4 regions of the Streptomyces sp. NPDC002788 genome follow, and region 4 is predicted to be linked to each of the others. Evidence: riboswitches for the same ligand, from Rfam matches in the RefSeq annotation. Region 4 holds a riboswitch; each other region holds the start of a gene.
The links. Region 4 has a riboswitch for cyclic di-AMP ahead of ACWD1U_RS29480 (transglycosylase SLT domain-containing protein). Riboswitches for the same ligand answer to the same signal wherever they lie in the genome.
Positions count from the first base shown of each region.

Region 1 (5,523 bases), on a different contig from region 4:
GGCGGGCAGCGGCTGGCGGGCGAGGAGCAGGCCGGCGTCCACCAGCTCGGTGATGGTGTCGACCCGGATGACGCCGGCCTGCCGCAGCAGGGCCGAGACGGTCGCGTGCGGCAGCCGGGTCGCCCGTACGGCATGCCCCTGGGGGGCGGCGGCGTGCCGGGCGCCCTGGACGACGACCAGTGGCTTCGCGGCGGCGGTGCGGCGGGCGAGGCGGGTGAACTTGCGGGGGTTGCCGATGGACTCCAGGTACATGAGGACGACGTCGGTGTCCGGGTCCTCGTACCAGTACTGCAGGACGTCGTTGCCGGAGACGTCGGCCCGGTTGCCGGAGGAGACGAAGGTGGAGACGCCGCTCACGCCCGTGACGCCGCCGCCGCGCCGGTGCAGCCGGGACAGCAGGGCGATGCCGATGGCGCCGGACTGGGCGAACAGGCCGATCCGGCCCGGGCGGGGGACCTCGGGGGCGAGGGAGGCGTTGAGCCGCACCCGGGGGGAGGTGTTGATGACGCCGAAGGCGTTGGGGCCGATGATGCGCATGCCGTACGTGCGCGCGTGCCGTACGAGCGCACGCTGGCGTTCGCGCCCCTCGGGGCCGCTCTCGGCGTAGCCGGCGGAGACCACGACGAGCCCCTGCACACCGTGCTCGCCGCACTCGGTGACGACTTCGGTGATGTTTTCGGCCGGTACGGCGACGACCGCGAGGTCGACCGGGCCGTCGATGTCCCGCACCGAGCGGTGCGCGGGCACGCCGTCGAGTTCCTTCTGCTCCTCGCGGAGGGCCTTGTTCACGGCGTACAGCCGGCCGGTGAACCCGGCGTCGCGGATGTTGCCGAGGACACTGCGGCCCACGCCGCCCGAGGTGCGCCCGGCGCCGATGACGGCGACCGAGCCGGGCGCGAGCAGCCGCTGCACGGAGCGGGCCTCGGCGCGGTGTTCGCGCGCGTACTGCACGGCGAGGGAGCGGTCGGTGGGTTCCAGGTCGAACTCGAGACGGACGACGCCGTCCTCGAAGCTGCGTTTCTGGGTGTACCCGGCGTCCGTGAACACCTTGATCATTTTGTTGTTGGCGGGCAGTACCTCGGCGGCGAAGCGGCGGATGCCGCGCTCGCGGGCGACGGCTCCGATGTGTTCGAGCAGGGCGGAGGCGACCCCGCGGCCCTGGTGGGCGTCCTGGACCAGGAAGGCGACCTCGGCCTGGTCGGCCGGTGCGGACGCGGGCGTTCCGTCCGCGCCGATCCGGTCGTAGCGTACGGTGGCGATGAACTCGCCGCCGACCGTGGCCGCGAGTCCCACCCGGTCCACAAAGTCGTGGTGCGTGAAGCGGTGGACGTCCTTGGCGGACAGGCGAGGGTACGGCGCGAAGAAGCGGTAGTACTTCGACTCGTCGGAGACCTGCTCGTAGAAGCTGACGAGGCGATCGGCGTCATCGACGGTGATGGGCCGGATGCGCGCGGTGCCACCGTCGCGCAGCACCACGTCGGCCTCCCAGTGGGCGGGATACTCGTGCCGGTCCGGCGAGGTCTGCATGGGCCCCAGAGTACGGCTAGCGCCTGACAACGGCGCGAGGCAGTCTGTGGAGGGCGTCAGTCGGGTCGAGGCCGCGATCCGACGGCACCCCGGAGTGGAACGACAGGACCGCTCCGGGTGGGCTTCACGTATGGGAAACTGGTCTAGACAACCCTGAACACCGAAGGGCAGCAACACATGGCTGAGCGCCGCGTCAACGTCGGCTGGGCCGAGGGCCTCCACGCCCGCCCCGCCTCCATCTTCGTCCGAGCCGCCACGGCCGCAGGCGTCCCGGTGACGATCGCCAAGGCTGACGGCAACCCCGTCAACGCGGCCTCCATGCTGGCCGTTCTGGGCCTGGGCGCCCAGGGCGGCGAGGAGATCGTCCTCGCCTCCGACGCCGAGGGCGCGGACGCCGCCCTGGACCGACTGGCCAAGCTGGTCTCCGAGGGTCTCGAGGAACTGCCCGAGACCGTCTGAGTCCATTCGCGCCGGCTCCGGCGCACACGGGAGGGCTCGTCCGAATTCATCGGGCGAGCCCTTCGCCATTTCCTCGCCACGCGGCTAATTTCTCTCCCGCGAAATGACGACAGCAGAAATAGCCCCCCGCAATTTCCTGCTCTTTGTATACGGCTCTCGTGTTAATGCCGCAGACTCGACGTGTTTACGGCATGTTGCGAGTTCCTCACACGCTCGGTGCGCTCCCCGGCGGAGCCGAACCGCAGGCGGTGCGCGGCCGTCGCGCGCTCGGCGTGCAGCGCCGTGACCGCCCGCGCGCGCTCGCCGTCCCCGCGCGCCACCGCGTCCACGATCGCTCCGTGCTCGCTCCAGGACTCCACCGGGCTCGCCGGTGGATCGACGGCGTACATCCAGAGGATCTTGTGGCGGAGCTGCGTGAGCATCGAGGTCAGCGCGGGGCTGCCGGAGGCCTGTGCGAGCGTCTCGTGGAACCAGCCACCCAGGGAGCGCAGGTCGTCGCTGTTGCCCCGGCGGGCGCGCTCCTGACCCATCCGGACCAGACCGCGCAGGACCTTGAGATGGGCCTCGGTGCGGCGCTGGGCGGCCCGCGCGGCGCCGAGCGGCTCCAGCAGCATGCGCATCTCCAGCAGGTCGGACGCCTCCTGCTCGGTGGGTTCGGCCACGCACGCGCCCGCGTGCCGCCGGGTCACCACGAAGCCCTCGGCCTCCAGGGTGCGCAGGGCCTCCCGGACCGGTACGCGCGAGACGCCGTAGCGGCGTGCGAGGAGTTCCTCGGTGAGCCGGCTGCCGCGTGCGTGGACACCCGCGACGATGTCGTCCCGGATGGCCGTGCACACCGAGTGCGCGGGAATACGCATGACCGACCTCCGCTTAATCCCCGTGAAACGCCGACGAGTGACGCGTGTTCCGTGACTCTATTGCAATGAGCCCGAATTTCCGACGGCAGGCCGGAATCCAGGGATATTTTTTGGACAGCGGGCCGCCGGGAACCGAAAGGCCCCGGCTCGGGGAGCCGGGGCCTCGGGAACAGCGAAAGGTGCCGTCAGACGTCCACGCCGTGCGAGCGGAGGTAGGCGACGGGGTCCATGTCGGAGCCGTACTCAGGACTCGTGCGGGCCTCGAAGTGCAGATGCGGGCCGGTGACGTTGCCGGTCGCGCCGGACAGGCCGATCTGCTGACCCGGGGTGACCCGCTGGCCCACCGAGACGCCGATGGACGACAGGTGGCCGTACTGGGTGTACGTCCCGTCGTTCATCTTGATCACGACCTGGTTGCCGTAGGAACCGCCCCAGCCGGCCTCGACGACCGTGCCCATGCCGACCGCGTGGACGGAGGTGCCGGTGGCGGCGTGGAAGTCGATGCCGGTGTGGCTGCCGGAGGACCAGATGGCGCCGCCCGACTTGTAACCGGTGGAGACGTAGGAGCCCGGGATGGGGGACTGGAAGCTGTTGAGACGCTTGCGCTCGGCCTCGCGGGCGGCGCGCTCCTTGGCCTCGCGGGCCTTCTCGGCCGCCTCCTCGGCCCGCTTGCGGGCGGCCTCCTCGGCCTTCTTCTTGGCGGCGGCCTCCTCGGCCGCGTGCTGCTGCGCGACGGCCTGGGCGTCGATCTGCTGGGCCACGGTGTCGCCCATGGTGACGACCGGGGTGAGGCCGGTCTGCTCCGGGGCGGGCTCGGCGGCGAAGGCGGCCGGGGCGGCCACGGTGCCGAGGACGCCGGTGGTGGCGAGGGCCGCGACGCCCGCCGCGCGGGCCGTGCCGCGCTGGATCCGGCTGGGACGACGGTGCTTCCCGGTGGCGCGTGTGAACGCCATGTGGTGGCTGGTCCTTTCCTTCCCTCTCGCCTACCGGGTTAGCTGACGGGTTCGGAGCAGGAAGGTCTCCTACGGACCCCCTCGCGGTTCGCGCGGGCGTCCGATTCACCCCAGGGACTGCGTTGGGTCCCCGGCTCCCCTGGCTCGCGCCGTGCGGGGACTCGGCGATGACTGTCCGGTGCCGCGGGTGCGGCGCACTGCCTGACGAACAGCCCGGATGACGCTAAACGGGTCCACTTTCAATTCCCAAACGAATCCCGGCTTTTGTAGCGCATACCACAGGGCAGACAGGCAACCTCCGTATCAATTCGGGCATACAGGGGCCCTGGTGCCTTAGGAGACAACCAGGGCCCCTCCGTACGCGTGCCGCCCGCGTCTCGCTACTCGGCGGCGACGACCGTGACTTCGCCGATGTCCAGGGCCTCGACCGGGCCCTTGATCTGCGCCGCGTCACCCACGAGGACGGTCACCAGCCGGTCCACCGGGAAGGCGCTGACGGCCGCCGCGGTCGCCTCCACGGTGCCGGTCGCGGCGAGCTGCCGGTACAGCGTGGCCTGGTAGTCGTCGGGCAGGTGCTGCTCTACCTGGTCGGCCAGGGTGGACGCGACGGCAGCCGCCGTCTCGTACTTCAGAGGCGCCACGCCGACCAGGTTCTGCACGGCGACGTCCCGCTCGGCGTCGGTGAGGCCCTCGGCGGCGAGGGTACGCAGCACCGTCCAGAGGTCCTGCAGCGCGGGGCCGGTGTTGGGGGTGTCCACGGAACCGCTGATGGCGAGCATCGAGGCACCGGTGCCGTCCGGGGCGGACCTGAGGACCTGGGCGAACGAGCGCACCCCGTAGGTGTAGCCCTTCTCCTCGCGCAGGACGCGGTCCAGGCGGGAGGTGAGGGTGCCACCGAGGCAGTACGTGCCGAGCACCTGCGCGGGCCACACGCGGTCGTGCCGGTCCGGGCCGATGCGGCCGATCAGCAGCTGCGTCTGGACGGCGCCCGGGCGGTCCACGATGACGACCCTGCCCGTGTCGTCGGCGGTCACCGGCGGCACCGGGCGCGGCTCGGCCGAGGAGCCCGTCCAGGCGCCCAGCGTGTCGCCGAGCAGGGCATCGAGGTCGATGCCGGTGAGGTCGCCGACGACCACGGCGGTGGCCGTGGCGGGGCGGACGTGCTTCTCGTAGAAGCCGCGTACGGCCGCGGAGTCGATCGCGGCGACCGTCTCCTCGGTGCCCTGCCGTGGCCGCGACATGCGCGAGCTCGCCGGGAACAGCTCCTTGGAGAGCTCCTTGGCGGCGCGGCGCGAGGGGTTGGCCAGCTCGTGCGGGATCTCGTCGAGGCGGTTGCGGACCAGCCGCTCGATCTCGCTGTCCGCGAACGCGGGCGCCCTGAGAGCGTCGGCGAGCAGGCCGACTCCCTTGGAGAGCCGGGAGGCCGGCACCTCCAGGCTGATTCGGACGCCGGGGTGATCGGCGTGCGCGTCGAGGGTGGCGCCGGCGCGCTCCAGCTCGGCGGCGAACTCCTCGGCGGAGTGCTTGTCGGTGCCCTCGGAGAAGGCCCGGGCCATGATCGTGGCGACGCCGTCGAGGCCGGCCGGCTCGGCGTCCAGGGGCGCGTCCAGCAGCACCTCCACGGCGACGACCTGCTGGCCGGGGCGGTGGCAGCGCAGCAGTGTCAGTCCGTTGCCGAGCGTGCCGCGCTCGGGGGCCGGGAAGGCCCAGGGCCGGGCCTCGCCCGC
Region 1 covers NZ_JBSFVB010000001.1:727,756-733,278, forward strand. Annotated here, with positions in the region: gene ACWD1U_RS03145 (bifunctional acetate--CoA ligase family protein/GNAT family N-acetyltransferase) at 1-1,527, opposite strand, end outside; gene ACWD1U_RS03150 (HPr family phosphocarrier protein) at 1,705-1,986, shown strand; gene ACWD1U_RS03155 (GntR family transcriptional regulator) at 2,148-2,843, opposite strand; gene ACWD1U_RS03160 (M23 family metallopeptidase) at 3,029-3,796, opposite strand; cyclic di-AMP (ydaO/yuaA leader) riboswitch at 3,809-3,973, opposite strand; gene ACWD1U_RS03165 (M16 family metallopeptidase) at 4,177-5,523, opposite strand, start outside.
Region 1: another riboswitch for cyclic di-AMP. It lies ahead of ACWD1U_RS03160 (M23 family metallopeptidase); the one in region 4 lies ahead of ACWD1U_RS29480 (transglycosylase SLT domain-containing protein).

Region 2 (5,523 bases), on a different contig from region 4:
GGTCACCTGGGGGAGGACGCTAAACCGAGTGGTGGCCGGCCGGTGGCGGGTGCGCGGAACTGTCCCGAGAGGACTGGTGGTGACCGTATGTGACCGCGATCCCACCTCGGCACAATCGGCTTCACTCAGCGTGATGACCGATGTGTCGAATCATGGGCGAATGAGGGTGATCGGATGCTATGGGGCGCATATATGCACCGGTGGGCCGGTGCCGGGTGGCCTGGAAGGCCCTGATTAGGCTCCGGCCTCATGGACGTACTCATCCACCTCTTCGTCGGTCTCCACATCATCGGCATCGCCTCGCTCCTGGGCGGCTTCCTCACCCAGATGAAGGCGATGCGCGAGGGCACCGCCCGCTACACCCCCGCGATGCTGCACGGCGCGCTGACGATGCTGGTCACCGGTGTGATCCTGGTCGGCCTCAACCAGGCCGACGACCAGTCCGTGAACAACATCAAGATCGGCGTGAAGCTGGCGCTGCTGATCGTGATCCTGGGCCTGGTCTATGTGAAACGCGACGACGAGAAGGTGGACAAGGGCCTCTTCGGCCTGGTGGGGCTGCTGACCACGGCGAACATCTTCATCGCCGTGCTCTGGACCTGACCCGGGCGGACCGGGCGGCGGCGACCGCCCAGGCCGTGCACCCGAGCCACACGGCCACCGCGATCCACAGCAGTGCTTCCCCGGCGCCGTCGAGCCAGGGGACATCGAGCGCGGCGGCGGTCGCGAGAGCCGCCGCCGCCGTCACGGCCACGCAGAACACGGTCGCCCAGCGCCGGACGTCGTACTGGTGCCGGGGCCAGAAGAGCTCGGCGACGAGCAGGGCGACGCAGCAGACCAGGGCGAGCACGAGCAGGATGACGGTAGTCGTGCGCAGGGCACTGCTGCCGTCCTCGTTCCAGAGGTACAGGTGCGCGCTGTCGGCGCCGAGGAGCTTCGCTCCGGCCAGCGCCGAGACGGCGAGCGCGCCGGCCGCGAACCACTGGTCCCCGCGTCCCTCCTCCACCTGCCGGGGCTGGAAGCGGAACAGGGCGAAGCAGCAGAGCGCGAGGCCCAGCCAGAACAGCACCAGGGCCGCGTGCGCGAGCCAGGCCGCCGACTCGGCCGCGGCGAGCGTGGCGGCGAGCACGGCGAGGCCCTGGGTGGCCACACAGCGCAGGAACACGGTGCCGCGCCGCTCCCTGACCTCCACGGCGAGCAGCGCCGCCCAGGGCAGTGCGGCGAGCACCAGCAGGGCGCAGGCCGGTGCCTGCGCTCCGGCCGCAGAGAAGCCGGTGCCGAGCACGGCGGTCGCCGCCACGGTGGTGAGCACGGCCGGAACCTCCGCTCTCCACCCGCCGCGCGCCCGCTGGACGAGGCTCGCGGCCGACGCCGGCCAGGCCGCGCAGGCCAGGGCGAGGGCGACGCGGGAGAGGATCCCGTACCCCGCCGAGTCGAGACCGACCGACACGGTGCCGGTCGCCAGCGCATACGTCGCCCACCAGGTGGCAAACGGGGAGGGACCGGACATAGCGCCGATGCTAGAGAGCGGCGTGGGCGTTACGGGAGGGGCACGCGCGCGTGCCCCTCGAAAACGTACGAGACTCTCAGGCCGGCCGCACCACGCTGTGGATCGCCGACTCGCCGTCGTAGTAGACCGACTCCTCGCGCACATAGGTGCCGGGCTTGGGGGCGTGGATCATCATGCCGTTGCCGATGTAGATGCCGACGTGGGCGAGGTCGTCGTAGAAGAAGACCAGGTCGCCGGGCTGGGCCTGGGAGAGCGGGACCGTGGTGCCGGCGCCGACCTGGTCGTAGGTCGTGCGGGGCAGGGTCACGCCCGCGGCCCTCCATGCGGCCTGCGTGAGGCCGGAGCAGTCGTAGGAACCGGGGCCGACGGCGCCCCAGACGTACGGCTTGCCGATCTGGGCGCGGGCGAAGGCGAGCGCCTTGTCGGCCTTGGTGGCGTACGAGGAGTCGGCCGGGACAATCGAGGAGGACGAGCCGGAGCCCGCGGACGCGGAGTCGCTGCCCTGCTGCTGGGTGGTTTCCTCCTGCGCCTTGTGCTGCGCGGCCTGCTGCCGGGCCAGCTCGGCGGCCTGGCGGGCGGCCTCCTCCTGCTTCTGCTTCTCGATCGCCGCGAGCCGTGCCTTCTCCTCGGCGGTCAGCTTCGACATCAGCTCGCGTGCGTCGGCCAGCTTCCTCTGGACGGTCGCCTTGGCCGTCTTCAGGTCGCTCTGCGACTCGGTCAGCGCCTCAAGGCTCTCGGTGGCCTCCTGACGCTTCTTCATCGTCTCGGACTGCTGGGTGACGTAGTCGTCGACCGCTTCCTTCTGACGGCCGGTCATCCGGTCCATCAGCTGGGTCCGGTCGAAGTAGTCCTGCGGGGTGTCCGCGAGCAGGAACGTCGCCGTGTCCGGGGCGGAGGCGCCGGTGCGGTACTGGGCGGAGGCGAGGGAACCCAGCTCGTCCCGCGCCTCGTTGAGCTTCTGGGCGCGCTGCGCGACGTCGTCGAGGAGGGTGTCGACGCGCTTGCGCTGCTTCGCGGTCCTCTCCTTGGCCGCGTTGTACTTGTCGGTCGCCGACTCGGCCCGGCGGTACAGGTCGTCGACCTTCTTCTCGACTTCCTCCAGGCTGGGCTTCTCGTCGGCCTCGGGGGCGGCGTTGGCCGACTGGGACAGCAGGGCCACGGAGGTGAGGGCCGCCGTTGCGAGGGCGGGGGTCCGTATGCCTGCCACGCGCGTACCCGTAGGACGCGACTTGCGGTGCGACGCCAAGGGAGGCGACTCCTTCCATCGTCCGCCTACCGGGTTAGCTGTCGGGTTCGGGCGGGTGGTTCGGAAGGGTTGCCCTACGGCCTTCTCCGGATGCGGAGCCGGGCCGATTCACCCCAGGTCCTCGGTTGGGTCCCCGGCTCCGGCTGCCGCTGCGGCACGCCGGACTCGGCGGAGGCCGCGCGGCCCGGCGACGTTCGCCGGTGAGGGTCATGCGGCCCGGTCGCACCGTAGCCAACTCGTGTGGTCCTTGTGAAGGTTGGTGGGTGATATGCCCGATACATTTTCGTGACCTCAGTCCAGGGCCTTGCTGAGAGTGAGTAATCGCGGAGGGTTGATTGCGAGTCGTCCGCATTTGCGGCGGGAGTAGCGAGGCGTGATCATGCGGTTCTTGAGGGTGATAACGCGCCAGGCGTCCGATCGGCGGGGCCCGCATGAGCGGGTGATGTCTCCGGGGTGGCGGCGGGCTGTCAGTGGGGCGCCCTAGACTCGGAGAGCGATGAGCAGCCTCTTTGACGACAGCTTCCTGGCGGACCTCCAGGCCCAGCGCGGCCCCGCGGACGAGCCCCCGCCGCCGCCCGAGGACGATCACGCTCCGGAGCCGCTTCCGGACGATCTGTTCGGCGGGAAGTTCGACGCGCCGCCGGACCGGGACGCCTACTACCGCGACGGCGCCCCGCGCCCGGTGGTGGACACCGCCGCCCTCCTGGAGGGGCTGAACGACAACCAGCGCGCCGCCGTCGTCCACTCCGGCTCCCCGCTGCTCATCGTGGCCGGCGCCGGCTCCGGCAAGACCCGCGTGCTCACGCACCGCATCGCCCACCTGCTCGCCGAGCGGGGCGTGCACCCGGGCCAGATCCTCGCGATCACCTTCACCAACAAGGCCGCCGGTGAGATGAAGGAGCGCGTCGAGCAGCTCGTCGGCCCGCGGGCGAACGCCATGTGGGTCATGACGTTCCACAGTGCGTGCGTCCGCATCCTGCGGCGGGAGAGCAAGAAACTCGGCTTCACATCCTCCTTCTCGATCTACGACGCCGCCGACTCCAAGCGCCTGATGGCCCTGGTCTGCCGCGACCTGGACCTCGACCCCAAGCGCTTCCCGCCCAAGTCCTTCAGCGCCAAGATCAGCAACCTGAAGAACGAGCTGATCGACGAGGAGGACTTCGCCGCCCAGGCCACCGACGGCTTCGAGAAGACCCTCGCCCAGGCCTACGCGATGTACCAGTCGCGGCTGCGCGAGGCGAACGCCCTCGACTTCGACGACCTGATCATGACGACGGTCAACCTGCTGCGCGCCTTCCCGGACGTCGCCGAGCACTACCGCCGCCGCTTCCGGCACGTGCTGGTGGACGAGTACCAGGACACCAACCACGCCCAGTACGCCCTCGTCCGGGAGCTCGTCGGCACCTCCGAGCACCCCGTCGACGTACCGCCGGGCCCGGACGACGTCCCGCCCGCCGAGCTGTGCGTGGTGGGCGACGCAGACCAGTCGATCTACGCCTTCCGCGGCGCGACGATCCGCAACATCCTCCAGTTCGAGGAGGACTACCCGGACGCGACGACGATCCTGCTGGAGCAGAACTACCGCTCCACCCAGACCATCCTCAGCGCGGCCAACGCGGTCATCGAGCGCAACGAGTCCCGCCGCCCCAAGAACCTGTGGACCAACGCCGGCGAGGGCGCGCGGATCACCGGCTATGTCGCCGACACCGAGCACGACGAGGCGCAGTTCGTCGCCGACGAGATAGACCGCCTCACGGACGCGGGTGAGGCGAAGGCCGGCGACGTCGCCGTCTTCTACCGCACCAACGCCCAGTCCCGTGTCTTCGAAGAAATCTTCATCCGCGTAGGCCTGCCCTACAAGGTCGTCGGCGGCGTCCGCTTCTACGAGCGCAAGGAGGTCCGGGACGTCCTGGCCTACCTGCGCGTGCTGGCCAACCCCGAGGACTCGGTCCCGCTGCGCCGGATCCTCAACGTCCCCAAGCGGGGCATCGGCGACCGCGCCGAGGCGATGATCGACGCCCTGGCCCAGCGGGAGAAGATCAGCTTCTCGCAGGCGCTCAAGCGCGTGGACGAGGCGTACGGCATGGCCGCGCGCTCCACCAACGCCGTCAAGCGGTTCAACACGCTGATGGAGGACCTCCGTACGATCGTCGAGTCCGGCGCCGGACCGGCCACCGTGCTGGAGGCGATCCTGGAACGCACCGGGTACCTCGCCGAGTTGCAGGCCTCCACGGACCCGCAGGACGAGACCCGGATCGAGAACCTCCAGGAACTCGCCGCCGTCGCCATGGAGTTCGAGCAGGAGCGCGGCGAGGGCGCGGAGACCTCAGGGGCCGCCGCCCCGGGGGGCACGCTGTCCGAGTTCCTCGAGCAGGTCGCCCTGGTCGCCGACTCCGACCAGATCCCCGACGAGGAGGACGGCGACGGCGTCATCACGCTGATGACCCTGCACACCGCCAAGGGCCTGGAGTTCCCGGTCGTCTTCCTGACCGGCATGGAGGACGGCGTCTTCCCGCACATGCGCGCCCTCGGCCAGACCAAGGAGCTGGAGGAGGAGCGCCGCCTGGCCTACGTCGGCATCACGCGCGCGCGGGAGCGGCTGTACCTGACACGGTCCACGCTGCGCAGCGCCTGGGGCCAGCCGTCCTACAACCCGCCCTCCCGGTTCCTGGAGGAGATCCCGCCGGCTCACATGGAGTGGAAGCGCACGGGTGCGACCGCGCCCGCGTCCTCCGGGCCCGTCTCGGCGGTGGCGTCCTCGCTGTCC
Region 2 covers NZ_JBSFVB010000011.1:151,644-157,166, reverse strand. Annotated here, with positions in the region: gene ACWD1U_RS21570 (hypothetical protein) at 250-603, shown strand; gene ACWD1U_RS21565 (SLAC1 family transporter) at 581-1,510, opposite strand; gene ACWD1U_RS21560 (NlpC/P60 family protein) at 1,587-2,756, opposite strand; cyclic di-AMP (ydaO/yuaA leader) riboswitch at 2,765-2,937, opposite strand; gene pcrA (DNA helicase PcrA) at 3,253-5,523, shown strand, end outside.
Region 2: another riboswitch for cyclic di-AMP. It lies ahead of ACWD1U_RS21560 (NlpC/P60 family protein); the one in region 4 lies ahead of ACWD1U_RS29480 (transglycosylase SLT domain-containing protein).

Region 3 (5,523 bases), on a different contig from region 4:
TAGTGCAACCGCTGCCGGATCTGCTGCTCGGCGTACGCGTCGTCCTGCCAGCGCGCCTTTTGGTCGCGCAGTTGTTCGACCCGCTGCCGGGCCTGCTGCTGTTCCCGCTGGAGGTCCTCGATCTCGGCGCGCTGGGAGACGTACTGCCGCATCGGGTAGGCCAGGGCCACGATCAGCGAGCACATCACCAGGGCGAGCAGCGCGGCCCGGCCGGTCAGCCGGGAGCGGCGGGCCTGGCGCCTGGTCTGGGAACGGTAGACCCGGGCCGCGGTCTGCTCGCCGAGCAGCCGGATCCTGGTCGTGGTGGAGAAACGGTCCCGGTCCTTCACGGCCATGACTGTCCGCCTCCCGTTCCACCGTCATACGCGCGTACGTCCCCGGACACGGTACGGGACCGAGTACGGGGACGTACGTACGACCGGCGCAAGCCTTGACCCGGGCCGGGGACCTGCTTGACCCGGGGCGCGCCTTCTCGCGGTCAGCCCTTGAAGCGGGGGAAGGCGCTGCGGCCGGCGTAGACCGCGGCGTCGTCGAGGATCTCCTCGATGCGCAGGAGCTGGTTGTACTTGGCGACGCGCTCGGAGCGGGCCGGGGCGCCGGTCTTGATCTGGCCGCAGTTGGTGGCGACGGCCAGGTCGGCGATGGTGACGTCCTCGGTCTCGCCGGAGCGGTGGGACATCATGCACTTGAAACCGTTGCGCTGGGCCAGCTCCACGGCGTCCAGGGTCTCGGTCAGCGAGCCGATCTGGTTGACCTTGACCAGCAGGGCGTTGGCCGCGCCCTCCTCGATGCCGCGGGCGAGGCGCTCGGGGTTGGTGACGAACAGGTCGTCGCCGACGAGCTGGACCTTGTCACCGAGCTTGTCGGTGATGGTCTTCCAGCCCTCCCAGTCGTCCTCGAACAGCGGGTCCTCGATGGAGACGAGCGGGTACGCGTCGACGAGCTCCGCGTAGTACTCGGTCATCTCGGCGGCCGAGCGGTTCTTGCCCTCGAAGGTGTAGACGCCGTCCTTGTAGAACTCGGAGGCGGCGACGTCGAGCGCCAGGGCGATCTGCTCGCCGGGGGTGTAGCCGGCCTCGTTGATCGCCTCGAGGATGAGGTCGAGGGCCTCTCGGTTGGAGCCGAGGTTCGGGGCGAAGCCGCCCTCGTCGCCGAGGCCGGTGGCCAGGCCCTTGCTCTTCAGGACCTTCTTCAGCGTGTGGTAGACCTCGGCGCCCCAGCGCAGGGCCTCGGAGAAGGACTCCGCGCCGATCGGCGCGATCATGAACTCCTGGATGTCCACGTTGGAGTCGGCGTGCGAGCCGCCGTTCAGGATGTTCATCATCGGCACCGGCAGCAGGTGCGCGTTCGGGCCGCCCAGGTAGCGGAAGAGCGGCAGGTCGCTGGCCTCGGAGGCGGCGTGGGCGACGGCGAGGGAGACGCCGAGGATGGCGTTGGCGCCGAGGGAGCCCTTGTTGTCGGTGGCGTCCAGGTCGAACATGGCCTGGTCGATCAGGCGCTGCTCGGTGGCGTCGTAGCCGACCAGCTCCGGGCCGATCTGCTCGATGACCGCGAGGACGGCCTTCTCCACACCCTTGCCGAGGTAGCGGTTCGAGTCGCCGTCGCGGAGCTCGATGGCCTCGAAGGCGCCCGTGGAGGCGCCGGACGGGACGGCGGCACGGCCGGTGCTGCCGTCGTCGAGGCCGACCTCGACCTCGACCGTGGGGTTGCCTCGGGAGTCCAGGATTTCCCGGGCTACGACGACGTCGATGGACGGCACGAGCATCTCCTTCTTCATGTGACGCGGATACGCGGGTCACGTGGACCCGGCGAGGCGCGGGCCTCGGTGGCTCGCGACATGAGCCTAACCGGCTCCGGGCGATCGGCCACCGCGTCGCCCACCCCATGGACAGAACCGAGAGTAAATTGTTTCCGAACGGAACAAAGCCGTATCGCAAAGACCGGCGGAAAGAACCCCGCCCCGGTGCGTACGGGGGAGGACGCACCGGGGCGGGGAGCCCGTGAGGACGGGGGCGGGCCGCTGCTTACTTCAGGTGCAGCTGCTGGCCCGGGTAGATGAGGTCGGCGTCGTCGACGATGTCCTTGTTCAACTCGTAGAGCTTCTCCCAGCCACCCTTGACCTTCTTCTCCGTGGCGATGGTGCTGAGGGTGTCACCCTTGACGACCTTGTACTCGCCGTCGCCCTTCTTGACCTTCTTGCCGGTCGGCGTGGTGACGGTCTGCTTGGCGGCCGGGCGCTCCTCGGAACGGGAGGCCGGCTGCTGCTCCGTCTGGCGGGTCTCGGTGCTCTGCTGGTTCTGCTGCGAGGAGCTGCCCGAGTCGCTCGAGGAGCCGCCACCGGTGTAGCCGGCACTCGACAGGCCCTTGCCGCAGACCGGCCAGGCACCCTTGCCCTGGCTGGCGAGGACCTTCTCGGCGATCTCGATCTGCTGGGCCTTGGTGGCCTGGTCGGCGGTGGAGGCGTACTTGGTGCCGCCGTAGCCGGACCAGGTGGAGGCGGAGAACTGCAGACCGCCGTAGTAGCCGTTGCCGGTGTTGATGGACCAGTTGCCGCCGGACTCGCACTGGGCGACGGCGTCCCACTCGGAGGCGGTGGCGGCGGAGGCGTTGCCGGCCGCCATCAGCGGCGCGGCGACGGCGGCGGAGGCGACACCGGCGACGGCGATGGCACGGGTGGCCTTGGACGGACGACGGTGCTTGCTCTTGCCGGAAAACAGCATGAATGGATCCCCTCACCGACGCCTGCGAGGTGAGCTGTCGGGTTCGGGCCGGTCGAGTTGCCCGGCCACGTCCCTCACGGGACGCGGCTTCACCCCTAGCCCTTCCGGCGCAACTGGCCGGTCGGGCGCCTACCTTGGGTCCCCCGCTCCTGCCTACGGCGCTTTGACGCGACGACTGTTCCCGTGCGGCCGCTGGCAGGATTCGGCGTTGCGGCAGCCGGGGCTCGCGGTGACGAGCGATCACGACCGTAGACACGCGATCGCCGGAATTTCAAAGACGATCAGGGCTTCTGAGATCTATCTCTCACCGCACTTATACGGGACATTCACCGCGAATGGTGACGTGAACTCGCACGGTTTCGGGGCGACTTCCGCCCTCGTTTCCGCACTGCCCGAACGGCTACTCCTCGTCCGCTTCGACCCTTGTCGTGAGCGTCTGACCGGGGCGGATGAGGTCGGGGTCGGAGCCGACGGCCTCCTCGTTCCCGGCGTACAGCACGCGCCATCCGCCGCGGAGGTCAAGGGAGTCGGCGATGGACCAGAGGCTGTCGCCGGGGCGGACGGTGTAGGAGCCGTCCGAGAGCGCACGGGAGACGCCGTCGCCGCGCGAGGCGTGCCGGCCCGCGGAGTCGCCCGTACGGCCCATGCGGCTGTCCCCGGTCGCGGAGTCCCCGTCGGCGCTGGGTCCGCGGTGGCGGCCGGAGCCGATGTCGGTCAGGGCCGAGGAGTCGCTGCTCTGCCGCGAGTTGCCCGACTTGTCACTCTCGGGGGTGGCCGAGGGGGAGCTTTCAGCGTCTTGGTCCTGCGGCGCGGAGCTCTTGAATTCGAGCGACTTGCCGGACTTGTCGGTTTCACCCTGCTCGGTCGACCGGGCGTCGGAAGACGTGGATGCCGACGGAGAGGGCGACGGCGACGACTCGGAGGAGTCGAGCAATCCGGGCGAGTCGGTCGGCGTGGACGAGTCGGATGATTCAGAGGTGTCCGACTTCGAGCCCTGCTGGAGACCGGAGAGCAGTCCGCAGGTGCGCCAGGCGCCGACCCCCTGGTCGGCGAGGATTCTCTCGGCCACGGCTATCTGCTGGGAACGGCTTGCCAGGTCGGCGCTCGCGGCGTAGTCGAGGCCCCCGTGGTTCTCCCAGTCCTCCTGGGACAGCGCGAGGCCGCCGAAGTAACCGTTGCCGCTGTTCTGGCTCCAGGCGCCGCCGGTCTCGCAGTCCGCGACCCGGTCCCAGGTGGTGCCGTCGGCCGCGCTGGCACCGGAGGCCCCGAGGAGCGGGATCGCGATGGCGGAGCCGGTCACTCCGGCCGCGACGAGGAGAGCCGGAGCCTGGCGGGGGCGACGGTGCCGACCGTTCCCGGAGAGCATACGGAGACCTTTCGCGAGACAGCAGTGATCAACGCGGCACGAGTCCCGGGCCGCGTTGATGGGTGAACGTATCGGCACACGATCACTTGTCACAAGTTCATGCCGCGCAGATCACGTGAAGATCACAGACATGACGGCGTGTCATGTTTGGCCGATTCACTCGCTGGTCATGGCGGCCGTCACGCCGGTGTGAACTCGACGGGCAGGGTGCGCAGCCCGCGCATGATGAGGCCGCCGCGCCATCTCAGCTCGGCCGGGTCCGCCGCGAGCCGCAGGTCCGGGAGGCGGGTGAGGAGGGTGGCGAGCGCGGCCCGGCCCTCCAGGCGGGCGAGCGGAGCACCGAGGCAGTAGTGGATGCCGTGGCCGTACCCGAGGTGCTGGTTGTCGCGGCGGGAGAGGTCCAGCACGTCCGGGTCGGCGAACCGCTCCGGGTCCCGGTCCGCCGCGGCCAGGACGACCAGGACCGGGTCGCCGGCCTCGATGCGCTGCCCGCCGATGGTGAGCGGCTGCGTGGCGAAGCGCCAGGTGGCGAGCTCGACGGGGCCGTCGTAGCGGAGGAGTTCCTCGACGCCGGTGGCCAGGAGGCCGGTCTCCCCGGCGGCGAGGGAGGCCTGGAGCCGGGCGCGCTGCCCGGGGTGGGTGAGCAGGGCGTAGGTGCCGTTGCCGATGAGGTTCACGGTGGTCTCGAACCCGGCGAACAGCAGGATGAACGCCATGGCCGCCGCCTCGTTCTCGGTGAGGTGCTCACCGTGGTCGAAGGCGCGGATGAGGCCGGAGATGAGGTCCTCGCCGGGGGCGGGTTCGGCGGGCAGCGCCTCCCGCTTGCGGTGGATGAGGTCGGCGAGGTAACCGCGCATCTTCTTCACGGACCGTGCGACGCCGCCGCGGGGCCCGCCCTGGTGACGGATCATCATGCCCGCCCAGTCGCGGAAGTCGTCCTGGTCCTCGCGGGGGACGCCGAGCAGGTCGCAGATGGCGTAGATGGGGAGCGGGAAGGCGAACTCGTGGATCAGGTCGGCGGACCCCTGCTCCGCGAACTTGTCGATGAGCCCGTCGGTGAGCTCCTGCACCCGTGGCGCGAACTCGGCGACCCGGCGGGGCGTGAACGCCTTGGACACGAGCCGCCGCAACCGGGTGTGGTCCGGCGGGTCGATGTTGAGCAGATGCGTCATCAGCTCCGCCTTGCGCTCACCGGGGATCCCGGTCCTGCCCTTGGCGTGCGCGGGTTCGTCGTGATGCGCCGGGTTCTTGGAGAGCCGGTTGTCGGCGAGTGTCTGCTTGGCGTCCGCGTATCGCGTGACCAGCCAGGCCTCCACACCGCTGGGAAGCCGCGTCCTGTGCACGGGGGCGTGCTCACGGAGCCAGGCGTAGGCGGGGTAGGGGTCGGTGGCGAATTCCCACGAGAACAGTTCGGGCGCCCCGGGCACTTCATGTTGC
Region 3 covers NZ_JBSFVB010000016.1:83,966-89,488, reverse strand. Annotated here, with positions in the region: gene ACWD1U_RS27610 (FtsB family cell division protein) at 1-335, opposite strand, end outside; gene eno (phosphopyruvate hydratase) at 479-1,759, opposite strand; gene ACWD1U_RS27600 (transglycosylase family protein) at 2,025-2,720, opposite strand; cyclic di-AMP (ydaO/yuaA leader) riboswitch at 2,725-2,891, opposite strand; gene ACWD1U_RS27595 (transglycosylase family protein) at 3,121-4,086, opposite strand; gene ACWD1U_RS27590 (cytochrome P450 family protein) at 4,266-5,523, opposite strand, start outside.
Region 3: another riboswitch for cyclic di-AMP. It lies ahead of ACWD1U_RS27600 (transglycosylase family protein); the one in region 4 lies ahead of ACWD1U_RS29480 (transglycosylase SLT domain-containing protein).

Region 4 (5,523 bases):
ACGGTCACGGAGGTCGTGCCGTCGACGGCCTTGAGGGCCTCCTCCGCGAAGTCCTTCGGCATGGCAGGAGGCTGGGCCCTGTCGCGCTTCGGGCTCTCGGAGACGGTGCCGTGGTAGACCTCGTTGGACTTGCTGTCGTAGCCCCAGACGTCCTTGCCGTTGTGGATGACGCTGTACTCGGCGGCGTTCTCCAGCAGCGACAGCTTCTGCCGGTCCGGGCCGTCGGCGGCGACGCGCAAGGTGTGCGTGCCGGAGGCCAGTTCCGTGAGCTTGGCCGTCGGGTCGGCGGACGAGCCGCCCTCACCCCGGCCCGCGGCGCCGGACATCAGGCCGGACTCCAGGCCGCCGAGGTTCGGCAGACCGAGGTCGGTGCTGATCTTCACCGTGCCGGACAGCTGCTCGACGTCCGACTTCGCGATCTTCTCGATGAGCTGCTGTGCGGTGATCTTCGGGAGGTCGGGGTCGCCGGAGTCGGCCAGTGCGGGGACCAGGCCGATCGTCGCGGCCGCCACCCCCATGACCGTGACCGGGACGATGTACCGCGCGGCTTTGCGCCGCCCGGAGCGCTGCTCGTCGCCCTCCCCGCCGGTCGTGCTGTCGTCGGATGCGTACGGTGCCATGTGTGCCCTACCTCCGTGGTCGGCGGCGGCTGTCCGTGTCGTCCACGCACTCGTCCCTGAGCCGCCATTCTCACCCGAACAGGTGAGGAGTGGTGTTTTCCGTGGTTTCCATCTGACCAAATCGGCCAGGGAGATACGTCAGACCCCGGACTCAACTCCGCGTACTGCTGGGGTATGACACGGAGGGGCGGCTTCTCCCCCGACCCGTAGGGGTCGTGCGGGCAGGACGTGCTCAGCCGGCCCGGTGCACCACCGCGTCACACAGCTCCAGCAGCGCCGTCCTGGCGGCGCACTCCGGCAGGGGCGCCAGCGCCGAGCGGGCGTCCTGGGCGTAGCGGACGGTGTCCCGCCGGGCCTGCTCCAGCGCCGGGTGGGCCCGCAGCAGGCGCAGGGCCTCGGCGTGCCGGGCGTCGTCGGTGAGGTCGGAGTCCAGCAGCTCGCACAGGGCGACGTCCTCGGCGAGGCCGAGCCGGGCCGCCCGCTCGCGCAGCCGCAGCACCGGCAGCGTGGGGATGCCCTCGCGCAGGTCGGTGCCGGGGGTCTTGCCGGACTCGTGGGAGTCGGAGGCGATGTCCAGGACGTCGTCCGCGAGCTGGAAGGCGACGCCGAGCCGCTCGCCGTACTGGGTCAGCACGTCCACGACCGTGTCGTCGGCGCCGGACATCATCGCGCCGAACCGGCACGACACGGCGACCAGCGAGCCGGTCTTGCCGCCCAGCACGTCCAGGTAGTGCTCGACGGGGTCGCGGCCGTCCTGCGGCCCGGCCGTCTCCAGGATCTGACCGGTCACCAGTCGCTCGAACGCCTCCGCCTGCACCCGCACGGCCTCCGGGCCGAGGTCGGCCAGGATGTGCGAGGCGCGGGCGAAGAGGAAGTCGCCGGTGAGGACCGCGACGGAGTTGCCCCAGCGGGCGTTCGCGCTCGCGACGCCGCGGCGCACGGCGGCCTCGTCCATCACGTCGTCGTGGTACAGCGTGGCGAGGTGGGTCAGCTCCACGACGACGGCAGAGGGCACGATCCCGGGGGCGTGCCGGTCACCGAACTGGGCGGAGAGCATCACGAGCAGCGGCCGGAACCGCTTGCCGCCGGCCCGCACCAGATGCTGGGCGGCCTCCGTGATGAAGGGCACCTCACTCTTGGTGGCCTCGAGCAAGCCTTCCTCGACAGCCGTCAGTCCGGCCTGGACATCGGCTTCCAGAGCCTGGTCCCGCACGCTCAGCCCGAACGGCCCGACGTCGGTCACGAGGGGTCTCCTGTCTGCTGGTGTCTGCCGGATGATTACGCGGATTGTCGATAGGTCGCTGCCCTCACTCGAGTCAGCGTATCCGGTCACGTTTCGATCACTGTCAGCGCCCGTGGTTACAGGCCGGGTGGTATCCGATCAGGAGCGCCATGTTTTCGATCAGCTCATAAGAGCAGACATTTATCGACTTACCAGGAAGTAACGGACTATGCACGATTTGCCTTGATGGATAAGCGAATTCCTATAGGCGGACATTGCCCCAGAGATTCGTGATCAGTGAGTTGAATCACGCCCGACGTTTCGCACGCCACCCCGGCATCCGCCCGTACCCCCTTCCCGCCCATGCGAGTTGAGCCTTCCCTTCCGCAAAGGATCAAGCGGCCCATTCCCCCCGACCAAGGTCAACAAGCGTCATATGTGACTTCGGTGCTTGTTCCCGACATGTGCTCTCGCATACGTTCCCGCCCTGTCCGGCGGACGCCGAATCCTGCCACCGCCCGGACACCCCACATCAACCGACTCACTCACGCAGGGCAGGAGCGGGGGACCCAGGTAAGTCGCCGGTCCGCACAGCGGCACGGCTCGGGGTGAAGCCGCGCACGGCATACAGCGCCGTACGCGGCCGGGCACCTCCCGGCCCGAACCCGACAGCTCACCTCGCAGGCGCCGGAGAGGAACATCGCCATGCCCGGACGAGGTAAGCACCGTCACCCCAGAAGGAACCCGCTCACCCGTGGTGTCGTCGCCGTCGGCACCGGCGGAGCGGCACTGACCCTCCCGCTCCTCGGTGCGACGCACGCGAGCGCCGTCGAGCCCCAGAGCGCGCCCGCCACCGTCGCACAGTCCGTGCCGCAGGCGGCCCAGCCCGCCAAGTCCCTCACGTACACCGTGGCCAAGGGCGACTCGCTCTACGGCATCGCGGACAAGTACGACGTATCGGGCGGCTGGAAGCAGCTCTACAAGGACAACCGCGCCGCCGTCGGCGACAACCCGAAGCTGATCCACCCGGGCCTCGAGCTGAAGGTGAAGACGACGAAGGCGGCCGTCACGGAGAAGAAGGCGACCAAGTCGAAGTCGTCCGCCCCCGCCAAGCCGGCCGCGAAGCCCGCCGGGGGCGTCACCCAGGCCACCCCCGCCTCCGCCAAGACCTACGCCGACAACCTCGACGGCTGGATCCGCGAGTCGCTGGACATCATGGCGCGGAACGGGATCCCGGGGTCGTACGACGGCATCTACCGCAACATCATGCGCGAGTCGTCCGGCAACCCCCTGGCGATCAACAACTGGGACTCCAACGCCGCCAAGGGCACCCCGTCCAAGGGTCTGCTCCAGGTCATCGACCCGACCTTCGCCGCGTACCACGTGCCCGGCACCCCCTTCGACCCGTACGACCCGGTCGCCAACATCACGGCGGCCTGCAACTACGCGGCCGACCGCTACGGCTCGATCGACAACGTCAACGGCCCGTACTGAGCCGCCCCGTCCAGCAGTCGCTCGAGGACGACGGCGATGCCGTCGTCCTCGTTCGACAGGGTGACCTCGTCGGCCACGGCCTTGAGTTCGGGATGGGCGTTGGCCATCGCGACGGCGTGGGCGGCCCAGTCGAACATCGGGATGTCATTGGGCATGTCACCGAAGGCGATGGTGTCCGCCGGCCGCAGCCCCAGGTGCTCGGCGGCCAGCGCCAGGCCCGTCGCCTTGGTGACACCGCACGGCTGGAGTTCGACCGTGCCGGGACCGGACATCGTCACCGTGGCCAGCGAGCCGACCACCGAGCGGGCCGTCGCCGCCAACTCGTCGTCGGACAGGTAGGGGTGGCGCAGCAACACCTTGCTGATGGGCTCGCCCCACAGCTGGTCGCGCCGGTCGACGCGTACGGCGGGCAGGGTCGGGTGCGGCATGAGGTAGCCCGGTTCGATCAGCGTGAGCCCGTCGACCCCGTCCTGGTCGACCGCCGCGTACACCTGCCCCACCTCGGCCTCGATCTTGCCGAGGGCGGTCTCCGCCAGCTCCCGGTCCAAGGTGATGGACCACAGCAGCCGGTCCGCGCCGGCGTCGTACACCTGCGCGCCCTGACCGCACACCGCGAGTCCCGTGCACCGGAGGTCGTCCAGCAGCGGCCGCACTCTCGGTGCCGGCCGGCCCGTCACCACCAGGTGCTGGGCGCCGGCGCCCGCCACCCGCGCGAGCGCGGCGAGAGACCGGTCGGAGAGGGTGTCGTCGCCGCGCAGCAGCGTCCCGTCCAGGTCGGTGGCGATGAGTGAATATGCGAGGGGTGCGGCCATGATCAGAGAATACGGACAGCGCGCCCCGTCGTTTCACCGGCGGCCGACGCCGATTGCCCGGTTGAAGGCCTCTGCACCAGTTGGCAACAACATGCTCCGCTACCTACCCGTCGGGCCGTCTCGGGCGGTACCTTCCATGTGTCCAGGGGGGACTTGATCGGGGGGTCAGGTTGAGCAGTGGGCGCATTCGCGTGGCTGGGCCCGGTGAGCTCGGCGAGGGGGAAAGGGAGCGCTGGCGCGCACTGCGCGCCGCCTCGGCGGCACCGCGCAACCCTTTCATGGAACCGGAGTTCACCGAGGCCGTCGGCCGGGTGAGGCCGCGGGCCCGGGTCGCGGTGGTCTACGACGGACTGGAGCCGGTCGGCTTCCTGCCCCATGAGCGGGGCCCGTTGGGCCAGGGCCGGGCGATCGGGCTCGGCGTCTCGGACGCGCAGGGCGCGATCCTGCGGCCGGGCCTGGTGCTGGAGACCGGCGAACTGCTGCGTGCCTGCTCGGTGTCGAGCTTCGTCTTCGACAATCTGGAGGCCGGGCAGCGGCTGTTCGTCCGGTACGCGGCCGAGGAGCACGCCACGTTCGTCATCGACGTGCAGAAGGGCTACGAGACGTACGAGTCGGTGCTGCGCGCCCAGTCGCCGAAGTTCCTCAAGACGACGCTGGCCAAGGAACGCAGGCTGGGCCGGCAGGCCGGCGACCTGCGATTCGTGTTCGACGAACGCGACCCGGCCGCACTGCGCACGCTCATGGAGTGGAAGTCGGCGCAGTACCGCAGGACGGGTCGCCGGGACCGGTTCGCCCAGGAGTGGATCACCCGGCTCGTCGGGCAGCTGGCCAGGACCAGGGCACCGGAGTGCAGCGGCACGCTGTCCGTGCTGTACGCCGGCGAGCGGCCGGTCGCCGCGCACTTCGGGCTGCGCTCGGCCTCCGTCCTGGCCTGCTGGTTCCCGGCGTACGACCCGGAGTTCGCGAAGTTCTCGCCGGGTCTGGTGCTGCACCTGCGCATGGCCGAGGCAGCGGCCGCCGACGGCATCGGCATGCTCGATCTGGGGCGGGGCACCGCCGAGTACAAGGACGCGCTGAAGACGGGCGAACTGCCCGTGTACGAGGGCGCGGTGACGCGCCCGGGGGCGGGTGCGGCGCTGCACTGCCTGAGCCGCGAGCCGGCGCGCCGCGCACACAGTTTCGTCCGCAGCCGGCCGCGGCTCGCGTCGCTGGCCGCGCGGACCCTGAAGGGCGCGGCCCGGCTGCGCCGTACCTGACACGAGTGGGGGGAGGGCGCATGTCTCGATCGGCACGTGCGCAGGAGGAGATACGGCGGTTCCTGGACATCGGGGCGGTACAGGTCGCCGAGCTGGACCTCGACGGTGAGGAGGCGGTG
Region 4 covers NZ_JBSFVB010000018.1:115,175-120,697, reverse strand. Annotated here, with positions in the region: gene ACWD1U_RS29490 (LolA family protein) at 1-620, opposite strand, end outside; gene ACWD1U_RS29485 (polyprenyl synthetase family protein) at 853-1,863, opposite strand; cyclic di-AMP (ydaO/yuaA leader) riboswitch at 2,375-2,544, shown strand; gene ACWD1U_RS29480 (transglycosylase SLT domain-containing protein) at 2,548-3,336, shown strand; gene ACWD1U_RS29475 (HAD family hydrolase) at 3,300-4,148, opposite strand; gene ACWD1U_RS29470 (GNAT family N-acetyltransferase) at 4,334-5,404, shown strand; gene ACWD1U_RS29465 (glycosyltransferase) at 5,425-5,523, shown strand, end outside.